One region of the Bradyrhizobium sp. CW1 genome, then DNA from elsewhere that is predicted to be linked to it. Evidence: predicted binding sites of a transcription regulator. Region 1 holds the regulator's gene; each other region holds the start of a gene.

What was found. Region 1 encodes LexA, which represses DNA repair genes until DNA is damaged. Its sites were predicted from a motif close to TGTTCNNNNTGTGTTCNG; they were not measured.
Region 2: a site for LexA is predicted at 2,789-2,806, ahead of recA (recombinase RecA). Genes of this name have one in related genera too.
Region 3: a site for LexA is predicted at 2,786-2,803, ahead of IVB54_RS29135 (PA0069 family radical SAM protein). Genes of this name have one in related genera too.
Region 4: a site for LexA is predicted at 2,452-2,469, ahead of IVB54_RS10355 (UvrD-helicase domain-containing protein). Genes of this name have one in related genera too.

The regions. Positions count from the first base shown of each region.
Region 1 is NZ_CP064684.1:3,847,025-3,851,753, reverse strand. It holds gene IVB54_RS18865 (HAD family phosphatase) at 1-583, shown strand, start outside; gene IVB54_RS18860 (hypothetical protein) at 751-942, shown strand; gene glp (gephyrin-like molybdotransferase Glp) at 1,181-2,392, shown strand; gene lexA (transcriptional repressor LexA) at 2,569-3,270, shown strand; gene IVB54_RS18845 (hypothetical protein) at 3,765-4,199, shown strand; gene IVB54_RS18840 (ComEC/Rec2 family competence protein) at 4,338-4,729, opposite strand, start outside.
Region 2 is NZ_CP064684.1:2,979,420-2,984,148, forward strand. It holds gene IVB54_RS14390 (hypothetical protein) at 52-363, shown strand; gene IVB54_RS14395 (hypothetical protein) at 469-723, shown strand; gene IVB54_RS14400 (hypothetical protein) at 732-965, opposite strand; gene IVB54_RS14405 (hypothetical protein) at 1,106-1,294, opposite strand; gene IVB54_RS14410 (DUF2798 domain-containing protein) at 1,554-1,811, shown strand; gene IVB54_RS14415 (hypothetical protein) at 2,449-2,616, opposite strand; gene recA (recombinase RecA) at 2,881-3,969, shown strand; gene IVB54_RS14425 (hypothetical protein) at 4,073-4,729, shown strand, end outside.
Region 3 is NZ_CP064684.1:5,980,389-5,985,117, reverse strand. It holds gene IVB54_RS29145 (acetate/propionate family kinase) at 1-190, opposite strand, end outside; gene IVB54_RS29140 (phosphoketolase family protein) at 199-2,613, opposite strand; gene IVB54_RS29135 (PA0069 family radical SAM protein) at 2,825-3,988, shown strand; partial or broken gene IVB54_RS29130 (VOC family protein) at 4,012-4,466, shown strand; gene IVB54_RS29125 (ribonuclease HII) at 4,544-4,729, shown strand, end outside.
Region 4 is NZ_CP064684.1:2,131,347-2,136,075, reverse strand. It holds gene IVB54_RS10375 (hypothetical protein) at 1-144, opposite strand, end outside; gene IVB54_RS10370 (FAD-linked oxidase C-terminal domain-containing protein) at 195-1,619, opposite strand; gene IVB54_RS10365 (thioesterase family protein) at 1,707-2,213, shown strand; gene IVB54_RS10360 (DUF1328 domain-containing protein) at 2,219-2,392, opposite strand; gene IVB54_RS10355 (UvrD-helicase domain-containing protein) at 2,634-4,729, shown strand, end outside.

The DNA of each region.
Region 1 (4,729 bases):
TCTCGGCCGCGTCGTGCTCGATATCGATTTCTCCAAGGCGATCGCCTGCTGGGCGGGACATGCCGGCTGCAAGCCCGAAGCCATCGTCGCGCGCTATGTGCGGGACAGCGAAGCCTATCGGTTGCACGAGATGGGGAAGATCAGCGATGAGGACTATTTCGCCTCATTGCGAGCCTCGCTCGGAATCGGCATTTCGGATGCGCAGTTCCTGGAAGGCTGGAACGCGATTTTCGCCGGCGAAATGCCTGACATCGCCGAGCTGCTGCCGCGCGCAGCGAAACAGATGCCGCTCTATGCTTTCTCCAACACCAACCGGCCGCACGTGGACCATTTCTCGAGGGAATATGCCGACCTCCTCGGCCATTTCCGCGAGCTGTATTTGTCGTCCAGCATCGGCCTGCGCAAACCGGATGCGGAGGCCTTCGACCACGTCGTTGCGGCGATCGGCGTGCCCGCCGGGCGCATCGTGTTCTTCGACGATCTTGCCGAAAACATCGAGGGAGCGCGCGCGCGCGGCTTGACGGCGGTGCATGTGACCTCGCCGCGTGACGTCGGGAACGCATTGAAGGCATTGGGCATTTGACGACGGTCCGTTGTCGCGAAACCCACGACGGCACGGCCCGACGGACCAATTTTGAAAAATTGAGGAACCGGATCACTTTGTACATTTTTATACAGAGTTCCGGGAACGGAATACCGCCTTCCGGACTCTTAGAGTCCGTTGGGACTTCTACGGACGGATGCATCATCGTGCTGGGCAAAACCTACCTCACCAAGCAGGCCTCTCTTCTTCTTGAATTCGCGAGGACAACTTCAGATTCGGACCTTTCCGCCAAGCTTGTGAGCAAGGCCGCCGACCTGAAATCCCAAGCCGACCCGCTGCCCGACAAGGATCAGGGATCCAAGGCGCCCGACGTAACTCCCGGGCAGGCAGGGAGCTGATCGATTCAGGCCATGGCGCGTTCTCGCCTTGCCATGATTTTCGTCGCTTCCATGACCACTCTCCTGCCGATCTGTGACCTCCTTCGGATCATGCCGCGACGCGCTTGATCCTGCCTTCCGGAACAATGTGAAGGGGCGGGATGACTGTGCCTGCTCAGCCGCTTTTGCCTCTGCGCCTGCGCTCGGCTAGAAGACGTGCGGAACATTCGCCCGAACGTGCCGAGCAGGAGTTTTCGCCGTGGCCTTGATGCCGGTTTCTGACGCGCTTGCCGCGGTGCTGGCGGGTGCAGAGCCGCTGCCGGAAGAAATGATTTCCCTCGACGAGGCCTACCATCGCGTGCTCGCGCGTGACGTCGTGGCGCGGCGCACGCAGCCGCCGCAAGCGATGTCGGCGATGGACGGCTACGCGGTGCGCGCGGCCGACGCCGCGACGATCGATTCGGAGCTCACCGTCATCGGCGAAGTCGCAGCGGGCCGACCGTTCGAGGGGACGGTCGGAGCCGGCGAGGCCGTGCGGATCTTCACCGGCGGCGTCATTCCCTTTGGCGCGGACGCCGTCGTGATCCAGGAGGACACGGTCGCCGCCGGCAAGCGCATCACGATCAAGGAAGCCGCGATCGCCGGCCGGCACATCCGCCCCGCCGGCGTCGATTTCCGCGAGGGCGACGTGCTCCTGCGCAAGGGAAGCCGTCTGACCGAGCGAGACCTCGCGCTCGCCGCCGGGATGAATCATCCGCACCTTGCCGTTGTCAGGCGTCCGAAGGTCGCGATTCTCGCCACCGGCGACGAGCTGGTGATGCCGGGCACCACGCCCGGCCACGGCCAGATCGTCTATTCCAACGGCTACGCCCTGCACGCGCTCGCCCGCAGCGAGGGCGCCGAGACCATCGACCTCGGTATTGCCGCCGACACGCTCGAGGCCACCACCGCCGGCATCCGCCGCGCCCGCGAGAGCGGCGCCGACGTCCTGATCACGACCGGCGGCGCATCGGTCGGCGACCACGATCTGGTCCAGCAGGCACTGCGGGACGAAGGCATCGCGATGGCGTTCTGGAAGATCGCGATGCGGCCAGGCAAGCCGATGATGCACGGGCGACTCGGCGCAATGGGTGTGATCGGCCTGCCGGGCAATCCCGTATCGTCCTACGTGTGCGCTTTCCTGTTCATGGTGCCGCTGATTCGCGCCCTGTCGGGCCGTTCAGTGATTCACCATCGCCGTGAACGCGCCGTGCTCGGCCGCGACGTCGGCGCCAACGACCAGCGCGAGGACTATCTGCGCGCGCATCTTGAGGAGCGTGACGATGGCACACGCGTCGTTGTTCCCGTCAATCATCAGGACTCTTCGCTGCTTGCGAATCTCGCTGCAGCACAGGTACTTCTCGTCCGCGCACCATTCGCGCCGAAGGCCGAAGCCGGCACGGCTTGCGAAGTGTTGCGGCTCCCCGTCTGAGCGCCCCCGCAACGCGCGTTCCGCGCACTTTGCTCTGTTCACGGTAAATTAAGCAGTTGCGGAACATGTATCGAACATATAGTGTCTGTTCATGATTTGTTTCGAGCATGCAGCGGCTTATGGCCGAATTCAGCGTCTCGGAATCGGACGACATCAACCGGGGGACTTTGGTCGAGATGTTAACGCGCAAACAATACGAGCTTCTGCGGTTCATCAGTGAACGTCTGAAGGAAAGCGGCGTGCCGCCCTCCTTCGACGAGATGAAGGATGCGCTCGATCTGCGCTCGAAGTCGGGCATCCATCGCCTGATCACGGCGCTCGAGGAGCGTGGCTTCATCCGACGCCTGCCCAACCGCGCCCGTGCGATTGAAGTCATCAAGCTGCCGGAGCTCCAGGCAGCCGCTGGCAGCCGCCGCGGCTTCACGCCGAGCGTCATCGAGGGCAATCTCGGCAAGGTGCGTGCGAGCGCGAGCCTGCCCGCTGACGAGGGCGAACGTCCCGTCGCGGTGCCGGTGATGGGCCGCATCGCGGCCGGCACGCCGATCGAGGCGTTGCAGACCCGCAGCCATACTATCAGCGTACCGCCTGACATGCTCGGCTCGGGCGAGCATTACGCGCTGGAAGTGCGCGGCGACTCGATGGTCGAAGCCGGCATTCTCGACGGCGACATGGCCCTGATCCAGCGCAACGAGAGCGCCGATACCGGCGACATCGTGGTGGCGCTGATCGACGACGAGGAAGCGACGCTGAAGCGCTTCCGCCGTCGCGGCGCCTCGATCGCGCTCGAGCCCGCCAACGCGGCCTATGAGGTCCGCATCCTGCCGCCCAACCGGGTGAAGATTCAGGGCAAGCTGATCGGGCTTTACCGGAAGTACTGATACCGGGAGTCCTTTCTATCGGCAGTACTTCATATCGGAAGCACTTCATGCCGGAGGTGCTTGGCGCCTCGCGCGCTTCCGATCGGCATCGCCGGTCAGAGATTGGAGCGGATCATCGTCCGCTCCGGCTGGATAGCCTTTCTGGTTCTGCACAGACTATCCGGCCCCTCCTCCAACGCTGGCTCCTCGCCACGCCGACGAAGCAGCACCGCTTCAAGCAGCACCGCTTCGCGGCTCGGTTGTTCGAGGAAACAGCGACCAGCGGTCAAGTTCGGCCGTTGCAGCCAAGTTGGCAATGTTCGCGTACGCGCCTCCCGAATGCATCGCGGCGAGCTTTGTTCCTATTGAATTCGGGAAAGATAATGTGATCGCGGCTTGCGGAAGCCAGCCGCAGATTTGCCCACAACCAAGCACAGCGTTCGTGCTTCCACTCTGATAGAGGCCTGCGCCTCGATAAGAGACGCGGGTTGCTATCCCAGCATGAGGAGCACCCGATGTGTGACTACAGCCTACATGCCGTCGCGTCGCGCCCCGCCGAAGTCGGCGAGACGATCGTCACGACAAGCTTCCGCGGCACCTCGACGCGCGGCTTCGCCTCTGCAGCCGATCCGTCCGTCGCCGTCTGCCTGCTGCCGGGGACGGAGCTCGCCTTCGCCGACGACGTCCGCTACGACAATCGCTGGATCTGGACGCGCACCATCAATTCCCGCGTCGGCAAGTTCGGCAAGATCGATCCGCACGTTCCCGACCGCCATCATGATGCGATCGAATTCCCCGACGGCAAATACGTGCTGGTGACGCAGCTCGTCGAAGGCCAGCGCGCGACGGTGCTGCAACTGCCGGTGACTCAGTCGGTCACCGAGCGCGAGCACAAGGCGCAGATCACCGCCGACAGGCAGCCGACCGTCACGCACCTGCCGATCGGCTGACAGAGCCGCCCTCCGGCTACGAGGTCGGAGGTCAGGATTGAATCGCCATCGCCGGCCGTGGCCGGCGAGATGGTGTGGTTTGCGCCCCGCGAATCCGAACGGACGCACCGAACCACTGCGTTGCTCCGCACCATCAGATCAATCGTCGGCTTGCAGGTCGGTGTCCGCCGGCGTTGCGTCCTTGATGCGAGGCGCGGTCGACTTTGGCGCGAGGCTGCCGTCGAAATCACCCTCGCCGGCGCCGGCCGGCAACCAGGGGCGGCTCGTGCCTCTCGCCCTCACTGCCTGAACCACAAAACCGTCACCACGCTGCGTCAGCGCCAGCGCGCTCTGGCTGGCGAGCCGCTGCCGATCGACCACCATCGCCGCGCAATCGGGCGGCGCGGGACGAGTCGTCACCACCAGGGCGGCCCGACTGCAATCGTCTGCGAGAGCGTCGACGCGCAGTGCCAGCGCGACCAGCCTCCCGTCGGCCAGTGGCGTCACGCAGCCGGATTCGTCGCAGGACACGCCATCGGCAAGCGAGGCTC
Region 2 (4,729 bases), 870 kb from region 1:
GTGACAAGGCGCGGCCGACCCGCGCCGCCATGGATGATCAAGGAGTCAATGATGAAGCTTTTCCGTATGGCCGCGGTGCTGGCTGTTCTGGCGGGACCGACCGTGCTGGCGGGACCGGCTTATGCGCAAATGCCCAATCTCAATTTGCTGCAGGAGGGGCCTGGCAAGACCCCCGAGGAGAAGGCCGCTGAGGCCGAGCGTGACAGGGCTTACAAGGAAACGCTGAAGAAGATTCCGGACTCCAAGGCGTCCAACGATCCCTGGGGTGGCATGCGCTCCGACCCGCCGAAGCCGTCGGCGGCGCCAAAGGCGTCGGCCGCAACCGGTGCGCCGAAGAAGAAGTCCGGCACGACTGCCAATTGACCTTCCGCCCGAGCGGCGGCAGTTGATGCCTCCGGCCGGGACTCCTCTTTGATCGGCCTGCTTCCTACATTGCGCGGGAGTGTATCGCGTCGAGGAGAGCAGAACATGGCCGATCGTCCGCGGGATCTCGCCGAGCGGATGGCGCGCCGGCGCAAGATGGGGGGCAAGCCCGGCCCGACGGCCGGCGACGGCTATCTGCGCGAGACTTTCACGCTGCCGCGCGCGGCGGCACGGGAGAGGGCACAGGCTTTCTTCGCCCGCTACCCCAAGGCCGGCTATATGAGCGCGGTCGAGACCTGGCGCGAGCTGCCCGGCGGCGACATCGAATTCACGATGCGGCGGCTGCCCAGCGCGGATTAGGGCCGGCCCTATTCGAAGGTTTCGGATGTGATGCGGATCCGGAATACGGGCTCCTTGGCCTCGTCCAGCAGCTCCATATTCCATTCGGAATTTTCCTGGAGCTTGCGGGCGATGCCGGCGGCCATGTCGGCGCAGACGCTTGTCATCTCCTTCCAGGCCAAATCGCGATCGGCAAATTCCGACGCCTGGTCGGCACAGCCGGAATAGCGGCCGTTCCGGATTCGAAAGAAGTAGAGCGGCATGGTTCGCACCGATCGCGCCTGATGGCTCCGTCCCCACGGCCATAATCCCGGCAGTCCAATCCCAAACCGTCGGCAGATCAATTCCGGTCGGCTACGGAATAGCCCCATGGACGCCAGCCCACCGATCTCGGTCCGACGGCTCAGGCCGTGTCGCGTCCGATCGCCTTCAGCTCCCGATCGATGCGCCGCTGCACCCGTCGGATCGCCAAGAGATCGATCTTGGTCTCAGTCTTGCCGGTCTTGATCTGCTCGCCGATCCGGAACTGCCACTGCCAAATGCCGGGAATTGCCGTCTTGGCGACGGTGAACTCGATGCCCCTGTGATTCATGGCCATCTCCCATGATTCACTTCCATCACTGAGAACATGCTGGGCGGCATAATATTCCAAGAAAGCCAAACCTGTCGGTAAGCCCCGGATCGCTCACGGCTATCGCGCAAACGCACGCGCGCCGCCCAGCGGCGGCGCGACCTCATGCCCGTGGTTCTCCGGCCAAGAACAGAGTTCCTGGGATGGGTAAGGGCACCTTCCGGAACGCGGCGGCATGTGCCTTGCTTGGCCCGATGCGGCTAAGCAACATGGACGCGTCATGCCGGGCATTCCCCGCCGCTATTCTCATTTCGTGTTCGGAATCATCCAGTCCGGACTGACCTCGCTGATCGCCGCGGGCATCGCCAGCTTTCCCGCAGGGAACGCGCTGGACTTCCTGGCGCACTGGATGGTGTCGTGGCTGATCGCATGGGCGGCGATGCTGCCGATAGTGCTGCTCGCAGCGCCGGCGATCCGCGCCTTCTCGCTGCGGCTGACGCAGGAGGAGGGCGGTTCGCAAACCGGTCGGCCGGCATGAAAATCGGAATGAAAAAACCCCGCTTGGGAGAACCAAGCGGGGAGAAGGTTATTGGAGGCTGAGGTGCTGGGCTGCAACACCATAGCCGGGCGACCCTAGCCGGTTCAGCTTACGACAGCCTGACAAGGCCCAATGATGGCAGCAAAAGCCGGAGCGCGGGGGCCGCAGACTGGCCCCGCACCGGTCCCAATTTCGACATCCGTTCGCACAACTCAGGACACAACCGCAGGCGAGATTTCGCGGCGACGGTGCTGCCATGGGGGAAAACGTGGCGTGCCGGCAACGGGGTGGCATCATGGACAACGTAGAGCGGTCATTCGCCGCCGCGACGGCGGCTGGCTTCGTCGTGCTGGTAATCGGCATCGGGTTGCTGGTTCTGCTGTAGGCGCTGTTGGGTGCGGGAGATGGCTCCGAAAGTGGAAAGGCCCGTGCGCGCCTTTCAAAAACGCGAAAACAACCCCATGCACAGTAGCGTGCCTACAAATTTCCCCGCCCAGTCAATGGCTTACTGGTAGTATTTAGTACCATATCGGCTCGGATTCGCCTTTCACGGCCATCCGAATCCCGATTCCCGTGCCGATTCCCTGAGATCAACGGGCGGCCGCTCCGGCACCGTCGCCAGCGCGGTCCCAGCGGCCTAATGAACCTTGATCGCGTCCAGCGGCAAACGGAGTTCGGCGGCACGCTCTTCGCGGTCTTTCTTGCGGAACTCGTTTTCCTTACGCTCGAACTTGCTCAGCTCCTCCCGCGCCGCCTCCAGCAGCGGAGTGCGCCGGGCCGTATCGTGATGCGTGTTGTTCGTCATGACTGAAGTCCCCAGAGTTGCGGTCTCGTCCAAGAGGCTATCCAGGAGAAGGCCGCAGACCACGAAAGGTTCGGTGCCGCAGGATGACGGAATTCTGACGGTGTGCGGGTCATCCGTCTTTGATGCGCGTCAGCCAGAGCGTGCAAATTCCCAAAAGAACATATTGCGAACCTAGAACAAATAGGGTACATTGTTTTTATCGCCGCGCCGCCTCGCCAATCGTTTGTCCCTCACGCGAATCCTCGTCATAAGGAGCACGACCCGATGTCCACCACTGCCCTGCGTATCGTCGAAGGATCCTCCATGGACAAGAGTAAAGCTCTCGCCGCCGCGCTCTCCCAGATCGAGCGTCAGTTCGGCAAGGGCTCGGTGATGAAGCTCGGCAAGAACGACCGTTCGATGGATGTCGAGGCGGTCTCTTCGGGCTCGTTGGGGCTCGATATCGCGCTCGGGATCGGCGGCCTGCCGAAGGGGCGCGTCGTGGAGATCTACGGGCCGGAATCCTCGGGCAAGACCACGCTGGCGCTGCACACGGTGGCGGAAGGGCAGAAGAAGGGCGGCATCTGCGCCTTCATCGACGCCGAGCACGCGCTCGACCCGGTCTATGCGCGCAAGCTGGGCGTCAATATCGACGAGCTCCTGATCTCCCAGCCGGACACCGGCGAGCAGGCGCTGGAAATCTGCGACACGCTGGTGCGCTCCGGCGCGGTCGACGTGCTGGTGATCGATTCGGTCGCGGCGCTGGTGCCGAAGGCCGAGCTCGAGGGCGAGATGGGCGATGCGCTGCCGGGTCTGCAGGCGCGTCTGATGAGCCAGGCGCTGCGCAAGCTGACGGCGTCCATCAACAAGTCCAATACCATGGTGATCTTCATCAACCAGATCCGCATGAAGATCGGCGTGATGTACGGCTCGCCGGAGACCACCACCGGCGGCAACGCGCTGAAATTCTATGCTTCCGTCCGCCTCGACATCCGCCGCATCGGCGCGATCAAGGAGCGTGACGAAGTGGTCGGCAACACCACGCGCGTCAAGGTCGTCAAGAACAAGCTGGCGCCGCCGTTCAAGCAGGTCGAGTTCGACATCATGTACGGCGAGGGCGTCTCCAAGATGGGCGAGATCCTCGATCTCGGCGTCAAGGCCGGCATCGTCGAAAAATCCGGCGCATGGTTCTCCTACGACAGCCAGCGTCTTGGCCAGGGCCGCGAGAATTCGAAAGCGTTCCTGAAGGCCAACCCCGACATCACCGCCAAGATCGAGACCTCGATCCGCCAGAACTCCGGCCTGATCGCCGAGCAGATTCTCGCCGGCAGCCCCGAGCGTGACGCCGACGGCGAGGAGCCGGCGGACGAGTAAGCTTCAGCAGTAAAGTTTTTCGCGAGGAGCGGGCGCTGAGGACGTTGAGTTGCCGACGTCTTCGGCGCCTGTTTCGTTTGGCGTGGGGGCACCGGGTGGTGCGATGAAGCGTCTGATCTTGACCAGTTCGTCCGGAGGCCAGCTCGCACGATCCGGGTTGGCGGAGCTTGTCATCTCATCCTCGTTTCACTTTGAGTGGGGACCGCTGCCCTCACCCGAGAAGCTCGCAGCCTATTTCGCGGCGCGTTCGGCGAATCTCGGGCCGGGTGATCATTGGTCCGATTGGGGCATCCGCTGGCCCAAGGGTATCAAGGACCGCAAAGACTTGTCCCTGGCAGACTTCTGCGAGCGATATGACGTGGTTGAACTTTGGTTCGACCCAGCTCCCCGGGATCAATTGCAGCTCGTCTGCCTGCTGGACCACCTCAGCTCCTGCTCCTCGCTGGTGCCAAAGCTTCGACTTCGACTTGTGTCATCCGAGCTGACGACAGCACACGGCGAGGATCTCGCTGCGTCCGAGCCGCACATCCATGTCGTGCCTGTTAGGGCCCAGGAGTTCGAGACTGCCCGGTTGGCGTGGTCGGCCTACCGTGCGATGACCCCTGAGGCGTGCGTCGATCTCCTTCACCAGGATCTCAGTGCATTGCTGATGCTGCGCCCGGCCTTGCTCGATCTCTTGGCAGAACTGCCGTCGCCTTTCACGGGTCTCGGTGCGACCGAGATGCGATTTCTGGAGCTCCTTGCCAGAGGGTTTGCAAAC
Region 3 (4,729 bases), 2.1 Mb from region 1:
CATCCGATGCTTCCCTCCGTTTCTCGAACAGGTCTTCGCCCGCGGGACTCTTCACGACGAGCCGCGGCTTCGTCTCGTGCTCGTCAAGCAGGCCCTTGCAGAGCAGGGCGGGCTCGGCCGCCGAGATATCGAACAGGCCGAATTTGATGCTCGACGATCCCGAGTTGAGAACGAGAACCGTGTTCGACATGGCTCCCCTCAGTCGCCTGCCTCTGCCGGCGTGTTGCCGCCGGCGCTGTTCTGCCAGACCCATTCCTGGATTTCCGGCATGTCCTCGCCGTATTCGCGCACATAGCGCGAATGCTCGATCAGCTTGTCGCGGAATTGCTGCTTCACCTGCGCCGCCCTGGTCGCGAGCCCCGGCACGCGCTCGATCGCCTCGATCGCGAGGTGATAGCGGTCGAGCTCGTTGAGCACGACCATGTCGAACGGCGTCGTCGTGGTGCCTTCCTCGGCAAAGCCGCGGACGTGCATGCCGGCGTGGTTGGTGCGGTTATAGGTCAACCGGTGGATCAGATAAGGATAGCCGTGATAGGCGAAGATCACCGGCTTGTCGCGCGTGAACAGGCCGTCGAAGTCGCGGTCGGACAAGCCGTGCGGGTGCTGCTCCCTGGGTTGCAGCGTCATGAGGTCGACGACGTTGACGACGCGGATCTTCAGCTCGGGCAGCGCCTTGCGCAGCAGGTCGACGGCAGCGAGCGTTTCCAGTGTCGGCACGTCGCCGGCGCAGGCCATCACGACATCGGGCTCGCCATTCGCATCTTCCGTGCCGGCCCAGCTCCAGATGCCGATGCCGGCGGCGCAATGCGTGGCTGCCTCCTGCATCGACAGCCATTGCGGCGCCGGCTGCTTGCCAGCGACGATGACGTTGATGCGGTCATAGGTGCGCAGGCAGTGATCGGCGATCCACAGCAGCGTGTTGGCATCCGGCGGGAAGTAGATGCGGACGATGTCGGCCTTCTTGTTGGCGACGAGATCGACGAAACCGGGATCCTGATGGCTGAAGCCGTTGTGGTCCTGACGCCAGACATGCGAGGTGAGCAGATAGTTGAGCGAGGCGATCGGTCGCCGCCACGGCAGATGCCGGGTCACCTTCAGCCATTTGGCGTGCTGGTTGAACATGGAATCCACGATGTGGATGAACGCCTCGTAGCAGGAGAAGAAGCCGTGCCGGCCCGTGAGCAGGTAACCCTCTAACCAGCCCTGGCAGAGATGCTCGCTCAGGACTTCCATCACGCGTCCGTCCTGGGCGAGATGCACGTCGTAAGGTTTTGTCGGCTCCATCCAGACGCGTTCGGTGGCCTCGAACACCGCATCGAGCCGGTTCGACGCAGTCTCGTCCGGGCCCATGATGCGGAAGTTGCGGGCATCGGCGTTGAGGCGGATGACGTCGCGCAGGAATTTCCCGAGCTCGCGGGTTGCCTCCGCCACGACGCCGCCCGGCTGCGCTACTTCGACGGCGAAACTGCGGAAGTCCGGCAGCTTCAGCTCCTTCTTCAGAAGGCCGCCATTGGCGTGCGGATTGGCGCCCATGCGGCGATTGGCTTCGGGCGCGAGCGCCTGGAGCTCGGCAATGAGCGCGCCGTTCGCGTCGAACAGCTTTTCCGGCTCGTAGCTGCGCATCCAGTCTTCGAGAATCTTCAGATGCGCCGGGTTCTCGCGACAGTTCGCGACGGGCACCTGATGCGCCCGCCAAAAGCCCTCCACCTTCTTGCCGTCGACTTCCTTGGGGCCGGTCCAGCCCTTCGGGCTGCGCAGCACGATCATCGGCCAGCGCGGGCGTTCGACGCTCTTGCGGCCGTCGCGGGCGTGCTGCTGGATCGACCGGATGCTGACGAGCGCGACGTCGAGCGCGTCTGCCATGGCCCGGTGCATCAATTTGGGATCGTCGCCCTCGACGAACAGCGGCTCGTGGCCGAGCCCGCGGAAGAGATCGCGGATCTCGTCGTCGCGCATCCGGCCGAGCACGGTCGGATTGGCAATCTTGTAACCGTTGAGATGCAGGATCGGCAGCACCGCGCCGTCATGCGCAGGATTGAGGAATTTGTTGGAGTGCCAGGACGCGGCGAGCGGGCCGGTCTCGGCCTCGCCGTCACCGACGACACAGGCGACGATCAGGTCGGGATTGTCGAAGGCCGCGCCATAGGCATGCACCAGCGCGTAACCGAGCTCACCGCCTTCGTGGATCGAGCCCGGCGTTTCCGGCGCCGCGTGACTCGGGATGCCGCCGGGGAAGGAGAATTGCCTGAACAGCTTGCGCAACCCCTCGGTATCGCGCGCGATATCGGGATAGAGCTCGCTGTAGCTGCCTTCGAGATAGGTGTTGGCGACCATGCCGGGGCCGCCGTGCCCGGGACCGCAGACATAGATCACGTTCAGGTCCAGCGCGCGGATGACGCGGTTGAGATGGGCATAAATGAAGTTCAAACCGGGCGTCGTGCCCCAATGGCCGAGCAAACGCGGCTTGATGTGCTCGGGCCGTAAGGGCTCGCGCAGCAGCGGATTGTCGAGGAGATAGATTTGCCCGACGGAGAGATAGTTCGCGGCGCGCCAATAGCGGTCGAGCAGTTCGAGGTTGCTGCTCGCTGCGGCCAATTGTTGTTGATTTGTCATGTTCTTGCCGACCTTCACCCAACGATCGTCATCAACCATGTTCCGCGACGATCGATCCCTCCCGTGATCAAACGGAATCGTGGTCACGCTGGTGTTGCGTGAAGTCAAAAACCCCCGCCCGAAATTTGGGCAGCTCTACTGTGCATGGGGTTGTTTTCACGTTTTTTGTTTGTGTTCTTGATTTGTTCCTTTGACATGCTATCTTGGCTTCATGAGTCCAGCATCCTCTCATGCTCTCAAGCACCCGCCGGTCACGGCGCCCTCCGAGCCGGCGGGTGCGCCTTCTGACTTCCCTGAGCTGGCGGTCGCCATCGACCGCCAGCGCAGGCGAGGCCGGGGCGCGCAGTCCAACGCCAGCGGCCGGTTTGAGGCCGAGGCGCGCGTCGCATTCGACGATGGCTGGCAGAGCCTTGAAGAACTGCCCCCGTTCAAGACCACGGTCGGGATCGACACCTCGCGCAAGGTGATCACCCGCAACGAATCTCCCGACATCGGCTTCGATCGTTCGATCAATCCCTACCGCGGTTGCGAGCACGGCTGCGTCTATTGCTTCGCGCGGCCGACGCATGCCTATCTCGGCCTGTCGCCGGGGCTCGACTTTGAGTCGAAGCTGTTCGTGAAGCCCGAGGCGCCGGCGTTGCTCGAGAAGGAGCTTGCGGCGCCGGGCTACGAGCCGCGGATGATCGCGATCGGCACCAACACCGATCCCTATCAGCCGATCGAGCGCGAGCGCAAAATCATGCGCGGCATTCTGGAGGTGCTGGAGCGCGCCGGCCATCCCGTCGGGATCGTCACCAAGTCGGCGCTGGTCGTGCGCGACATCGACATTCTCGCGCGAATGGCCAAACGCAACCTCGCCAAGGTCGGGATCTCCGTGACCTCGCTCGATCCGAAACTAGCGCGCACCATGGAGCCGCGGGCGTCCACGCCGCCGAAGCGGCTGGAGGCACTGAAGCAGCTTTCCGAGGCTGGCATTCCGACCACCGTCATGGTCGCGCCCGTGATCCCCGCGCTGAACGATTCCGAGATCGAGCGCATCCTGGATGCCGCCGCCCATGCCGGCGTCAAGGAGGCCTCCTACGTGTTGCTGCGGTTGCCGCTCGAGGTGCGCGATCTCTTTCGGGAATGGCTGATGGCGAACTATCCGGACCGGTATCGCCACGTCTTCACGCTGATCCGCGACATGCGCGGCGGCCGTGACTACGATGCGAAATGGGGCGAGCGCATGAAGGGCACCGGCCCGATGGCCTGGACCATCGGCCGCCGCTTCGAGATCGCTTGCGACAGGCTCGGGCTGAACAAACGGCGCGCCAAGCTGACGACGGATCATTTTGCCAAGCCGAAGCGGAACGGCGATCAGCTCAGCCTGTTCTGAGGGACGAAGTGAGAGAGGCGTCTATGAGTAAGGAACCGCCAGCTCCTATCCCGCGGCTGACCGTCATCACGCTGGGCGTGAACGACATCCGCGCCAGCATTGCCTTTACGACGCGCTCGGTTTCTCGCGCCGGCTCAAGGTAACCGGCGAGACCGTTGCGTTCTATGACACCGGCGGTCCGGTGCTCGCGTTGTTTCCCTGGGATCAACTCGCGGTCGACGCCAAATTGCCTGATCATCCGAGGCCATCGACGTTCCGCGGCATGACGCTCGCCTGGAATTGCCGCGCGCGTGAGGAGGTGGATGCGGTGCTGGTCTTCGCCGTCAGCAAGGGAGCCGCGTTGCTGAAGGCAGCACATGAGACCGACTACGGCGGCTATTCCGGCTATTTCGCCGATCCTGACGGCCATCCCTGGGAGGTCGTGGTCGCGCCCGGCATCGACGTCGGCGAGGACCGGCGGGTGCATCTGGCGGAATAGGGCGGCTGGCTTGAATAACGGGAATTGTTCGAGGTTCCCGATTGCGCAGGCCATGCCGCTTGCGCACGATCCCGGCCATGATTCGGGATCAATCCGCCAAGAAGCCGGCCAAAGGCGCGCCCAAAAAGGCTGCGCCTAAGAACGAGAAGGCTGCGCCTGAGAACAAGAAAGCTGCGCCCAAAAAAATCGCCAAGGCGCTGGCCGGCACAAAGAGCGCCATCATCGTTGCCCCAAGCTTCCGCCGTGAGCGCGCGCTGATCAAG
Region 4 (4,729 bases), 1.7 Mb from region 1:
GTCGCTGCGCGCGCTACCTGCCGCGCTCGCCGCAGCGGCGTCACAGATCGCACGGATGCGCTCGGCGGCCTCGATGTCGCCGAGCGGCCGTTCGATCGCTTCGTCCCAGACGTCCTGACGCGTCTTGCGCGCGAACCACTGCATTGCCTGCTCCGTGGTGAGGGAGCGAGCATAAACGGCGGCCACGCCGCGCGCTACGCCTCCGGTACGATCTTCCCGGGATTGAAGATGTTCTGCGGATCGAGCGCCTTTTTCAGCGCCCGCATCGCGTCGATCGCCTCGGGGCCGAGCTCCGCCTTGAGGTATTTCTGCTTGCCCTGACCGATGCCGTGCTCGCCGGTGCAGGTGCCGTCCATCGCCTGCGCGCGCTCGACCAGCCGATGCATGAACTCCTCGCCGCGCGCCATCTCGTCGGCATCGTTGGTGTCGCAGACCAGCGAGCAGTGGAAATTGCCGTCGCCGACATGGCCGACGATCGGCGACAACAGGTTGAGGCGCTTGAGATCTTCCTCGGTCTCGCCGACGCATTCGGCAAGCCGCGAGATCGGCACGCAGACGTCGGTCGCGACCACCCCGATGCTGTCGCCGGGCCGCAGCGCTTTCACCGACCAATAGGCGTCGTGCCGCGCCTGCCACAGCTTTGTGCGATCCTCCGGCTTGGTGGTCCAGGAGAAGTCGCCGCCGCCGCAATCCCTGGCGATCTCGCCGAAGGCCTTGGACTGTTCGGCGACCTCGATCTCGCTGCCGTGGAATTCCATCAGCAGCAGCGGCGTTTCGGGCAGGGTCAACTTCGAATAGGCGTTGCAGGCCCGCACCTGCGCGGCGTTGAGCAGCTCGATGCGCGCCACGGGAATGCCGGTCTGGATCGCCAGGATCACGGCCTGACACGCCCCGTGCACGGTCTCGAACGACACCGCTCCGGCCGCGATCGTATCGGGGATGCCGCGCAGGCGGATGGTCAGCTCCGAGATGATGCCGAGCGTGCCCTCGGCGCCGACGAACAGATGCGTCAGGTCGTAGCCGGCGGATGATTTCTTCGCACGCGTGCCGGTCGTGATGATCTCGCCGTCGCCGCGGACCACTTTCAGCGCCAGCACACTGTCGCGCATGGTGCCGTAGCGCACCGCATTGGTGCCGGAAGCGCGGGTCGAGGCCATGCCACCGAGGGAAGCGTCCGCGCCGGGGTCGATCGGGAAGAACAGGCCCTGGTCGCGCAGATGCTCGTTGAGCGCCTTGCGGGTCACCCCGGGCTGGATCACGCAGTCGAGGTCCTCGGCATGCACCGCGAGCACCTTGTTCATGTCGCGCAGGTCGATGCAAATTCCGCCGGCGGGTGCGTTGACCTGGCCCTCGAGCGAGGTGCCGGTGCCGAAGGCGATGACAGGCACGCCGTTTTTCGCGCAGATCCGCACCACGTCCTGGATGTCGGCAGTCTCCTGCGCCATCACCACGCCGTCCGGCGGCTGGTTCACGATCCATGTGGTGGTATGGCCGTGCTGCTCGCGGACGGCTTGCGAGGTGATGAGGCGGTTGCCGAACCGCGCGGCAAGTTGCTCCAGCGCGCTCGCGAGGGCTTTCGGCGCCGGCCGCGGCGGATTATTGGTGATGGTCGTACCCACGGACGTTCCTCCCGACGAGACGAACCGTGGCAAAGGACATCTCACCGGTCAAGTCAAGCGACCGGACGCATAGCTGGGGAAGGACACATGCCGGAGACTGCTGCCACAACGATCGAGGGCGTGCCGTTCCGCTCGTCAATCATGCAGATCGAGCCGCAATGGATCGACTACAACGGCCACCTCAACATGGCCTATTACAACGTGATGTTCGACCGCGCGATCGACCAGATGTGGCTGACGCTCGGGATCGGACCGGGCTACATGAAGGAGCGCGGCGGCTCGACCTTCACCGCCGAATGCCACGTGCGGTATTTGCGCGAAATCCATCTCGACGATCTCGTGCAGGTCTCGGTCTGGCTGCTGGAAGCCGACGACAAGCGGCTGCACACCTTCCAGGAGCTGCGGCACGCGACCGAAGGATGGCTGTCCGCCACATCGGAAAACATGTCGCTTCACATCGACATGGGCTCACGAAAGGTGGCGGCTTTTCCCCCAGACATCCGTGAGCGCATCGCAGCGGTGGTCAAGGCCCACAGCGCCGTCCCGCGGCCCGAGGGCATCGGCCGGAACGTGGCGATGCCCTCGAAGCGGTAAGCGCGCTAAACCCTGTTACGACCCCGTGCCAGTCCGACAACGGCCGAGACCAGGAACAACACGACTGCGATGAAGAAGATGATCTTGGCGATTTCGATCGACGCGCCGGCGAGGCCGCCAAAGCCCAGGATACCGGCGATCAGGGCGATAACCAGAAACGTAACTACCCAGCTAAGCATGATCCGAACCTCTGTTTCGATGTCTGTCTGCGATCGGCGCGGCTGACGCGCCTCACTTGCAGAACCAATCGCCAACTCGGAACAATGGTTCCGGGCCGCTGAAGCCGGAAATTCGCCTGACCGACAGGAACAAATTGGCTTTCGGCGCACGTGGAAAACCCCTGTCCGCGGCCCCATATAGGGACCAATCCCTGTTAAGAAGGCTCCCCTTTCACCACCCCGCGGTGCCAACGTGGGGCAAATGATTCGCATGACCGAGCCGAGCAAGATCACGTCCCAGAGCGTCCCCGACCACCAGCCCGCAGCCGGCGGCATCGCCGCGCGTGCGCGCGCCTCGGTAGGCCCGCAATACCTGTCCGGGCTCAATCCGGAGCAGCGCGAGGCTGTGGAGACGCTGGACGGGCCGGTTCTGGTGCTGGCCGGCGCCGGCACCGGCAAGACCCGCGTGCTGACCACGCGCATCGCCCACATCCTGAGCCAGGGCCGCGCCCGCCCATCCGAAATCCTGTCGGTGACCTTCACCAACAAGGCCGCGCGCGAAATGAAACATCGGCTCGGTCAGATGCTCGGCCATGCCGTCGAAGGCATGCCGTGGCTCGGCACCTTCCACTCCATCGGCGGGCGCATCCTGCGCACCCACGCCGAGCTGGCGCAGCTCAAGTCGAACTTCACCGTGCTCGACGTCGACGATCAGGTCCGACTGCTCAAGCAGCTTCTGCAAGCCGACAATATCGACGACAAGCGCTGGCCGGCGCGCATGCTGGCCGGGCTGATCGACGGCTGGAAGAACCGCGGCCTGACGCCGTCGCAGGTGCCGTCGGGCGAAGCCGCCGTGTTCGCCAACGGCAAGGGCGGCAAGCTCTATGCGAGCTACCAGGAGCGGCTGAAGATCCTGAACGCCGCCGATTTCGGCGATCTGCTGCTCGAGGACATCCGCATCTTCCGCGAGCACCCGGATATCCTGCGGCAGTACCAGCAGCGCTTCAAATTCATCCTGGTCGATGAGTATCAAGACACCAACGTCGCTCAATATCTGTGGCTGCGGCTGCTGTCCCAAGCGCCGACTTCTTTTGCCTCTCCCCGCGTGCGGGGAGAGGTCGGATCGCCCGGCAGCGCAATTGCGCGCCCGAGCGATCCGGGTGAGGGGGACTCTCAGCAAGCTGAGCTCGTGGAGGCAGCCCCTCATCCTGACCTTCTCAGCGTGAGCGAAGCTCGTCGCGACCCCGCAAGCGGGGAGAAGGAGCAGACGCGCCACGTCAAAAACATCTGCTGCGTCGGCGACGACGACCAGTCGATCTATGGCTGGCGCGGCGCGGAGGTCGACAACATCCTGCGCTTCGACCATGATTTCCCCGGCGCCAAGGTCATCCGCCTCGAGCGCAACTACCGCTCGACGGGCCACATCCTCGCCGCCGCCTCGCACCTGATCGCCCACAACGAGGGCCGGCTCGGCAAGACGCTGCGCACCGAGGACCAGGACGGCGAGAAGGTCACGGTAACAGGCTCTTGGGATTCGGAAGAGGAAGCCCGCGGCATCGGCGAGGAGATCGAGCAGATCCAGCGCCAGGGCGACAAGCTCAACGAGATCGCGATTCTGGTGCGCGCCTCCTACCAGATGCGCGAGTTCGAGGACCGCTTCGTCACGCTCGGCCTGCCCTATCGCGTCATCGGCGGCCCGCGCTTCTACGAGCGCGCCGAGATCCGCGATGCGCTGGCTTATCTCCGCGTCATCAATTCACCGGCCGACGATCTCGCCTTCGAGCGCATCGTCAACACGCCCAAGCGCGGCCTGGGCGATGCCACCGTGCAGATGCTGCACGATCACGCCCGCAAGCGCCGCATCCCGCTGTTCGAGGCGGCGCGCGCGGTGGTCGAGACCGATGAGCTGAAGCCGAAGGCGCGCGGCTCCTTGCGCGACGTCGTCGCCCAGTTCGACCGCTGGCGCGCCCAGCGCGAGGTCACCTCGCACACCGAGCTCGCCGAGATCGTGCTCGACGAGAGCGGCTACACCGAGATGTGGCAGAAGGACCGTTCGGCGGACGCCGCGGGTCGGCTCGAAAACCTCAAGGAGCTGGTGCGCTCGATGGAGGAGTTCGAGAACCTGCAAGGGTTTTTGGAGCACATCTCACTGGTGATGGACCGCGACAGCGGCGCCGACGAGGACGCGGTGTCGCTGATGACGCTGCATTCGGCCAAGGGGCTGGAATTCGACAACGTGTTCCTGCCCGGCTGGGAGGAAGGCCTGTTTCCGAGCCAGCGCACGTTGGACGAACAGGGCCGCGCCGGCCTCGAGGAAGAGCGCCGGCTCGGTCATGTCGGCCTGACCCGGGCCCGCCG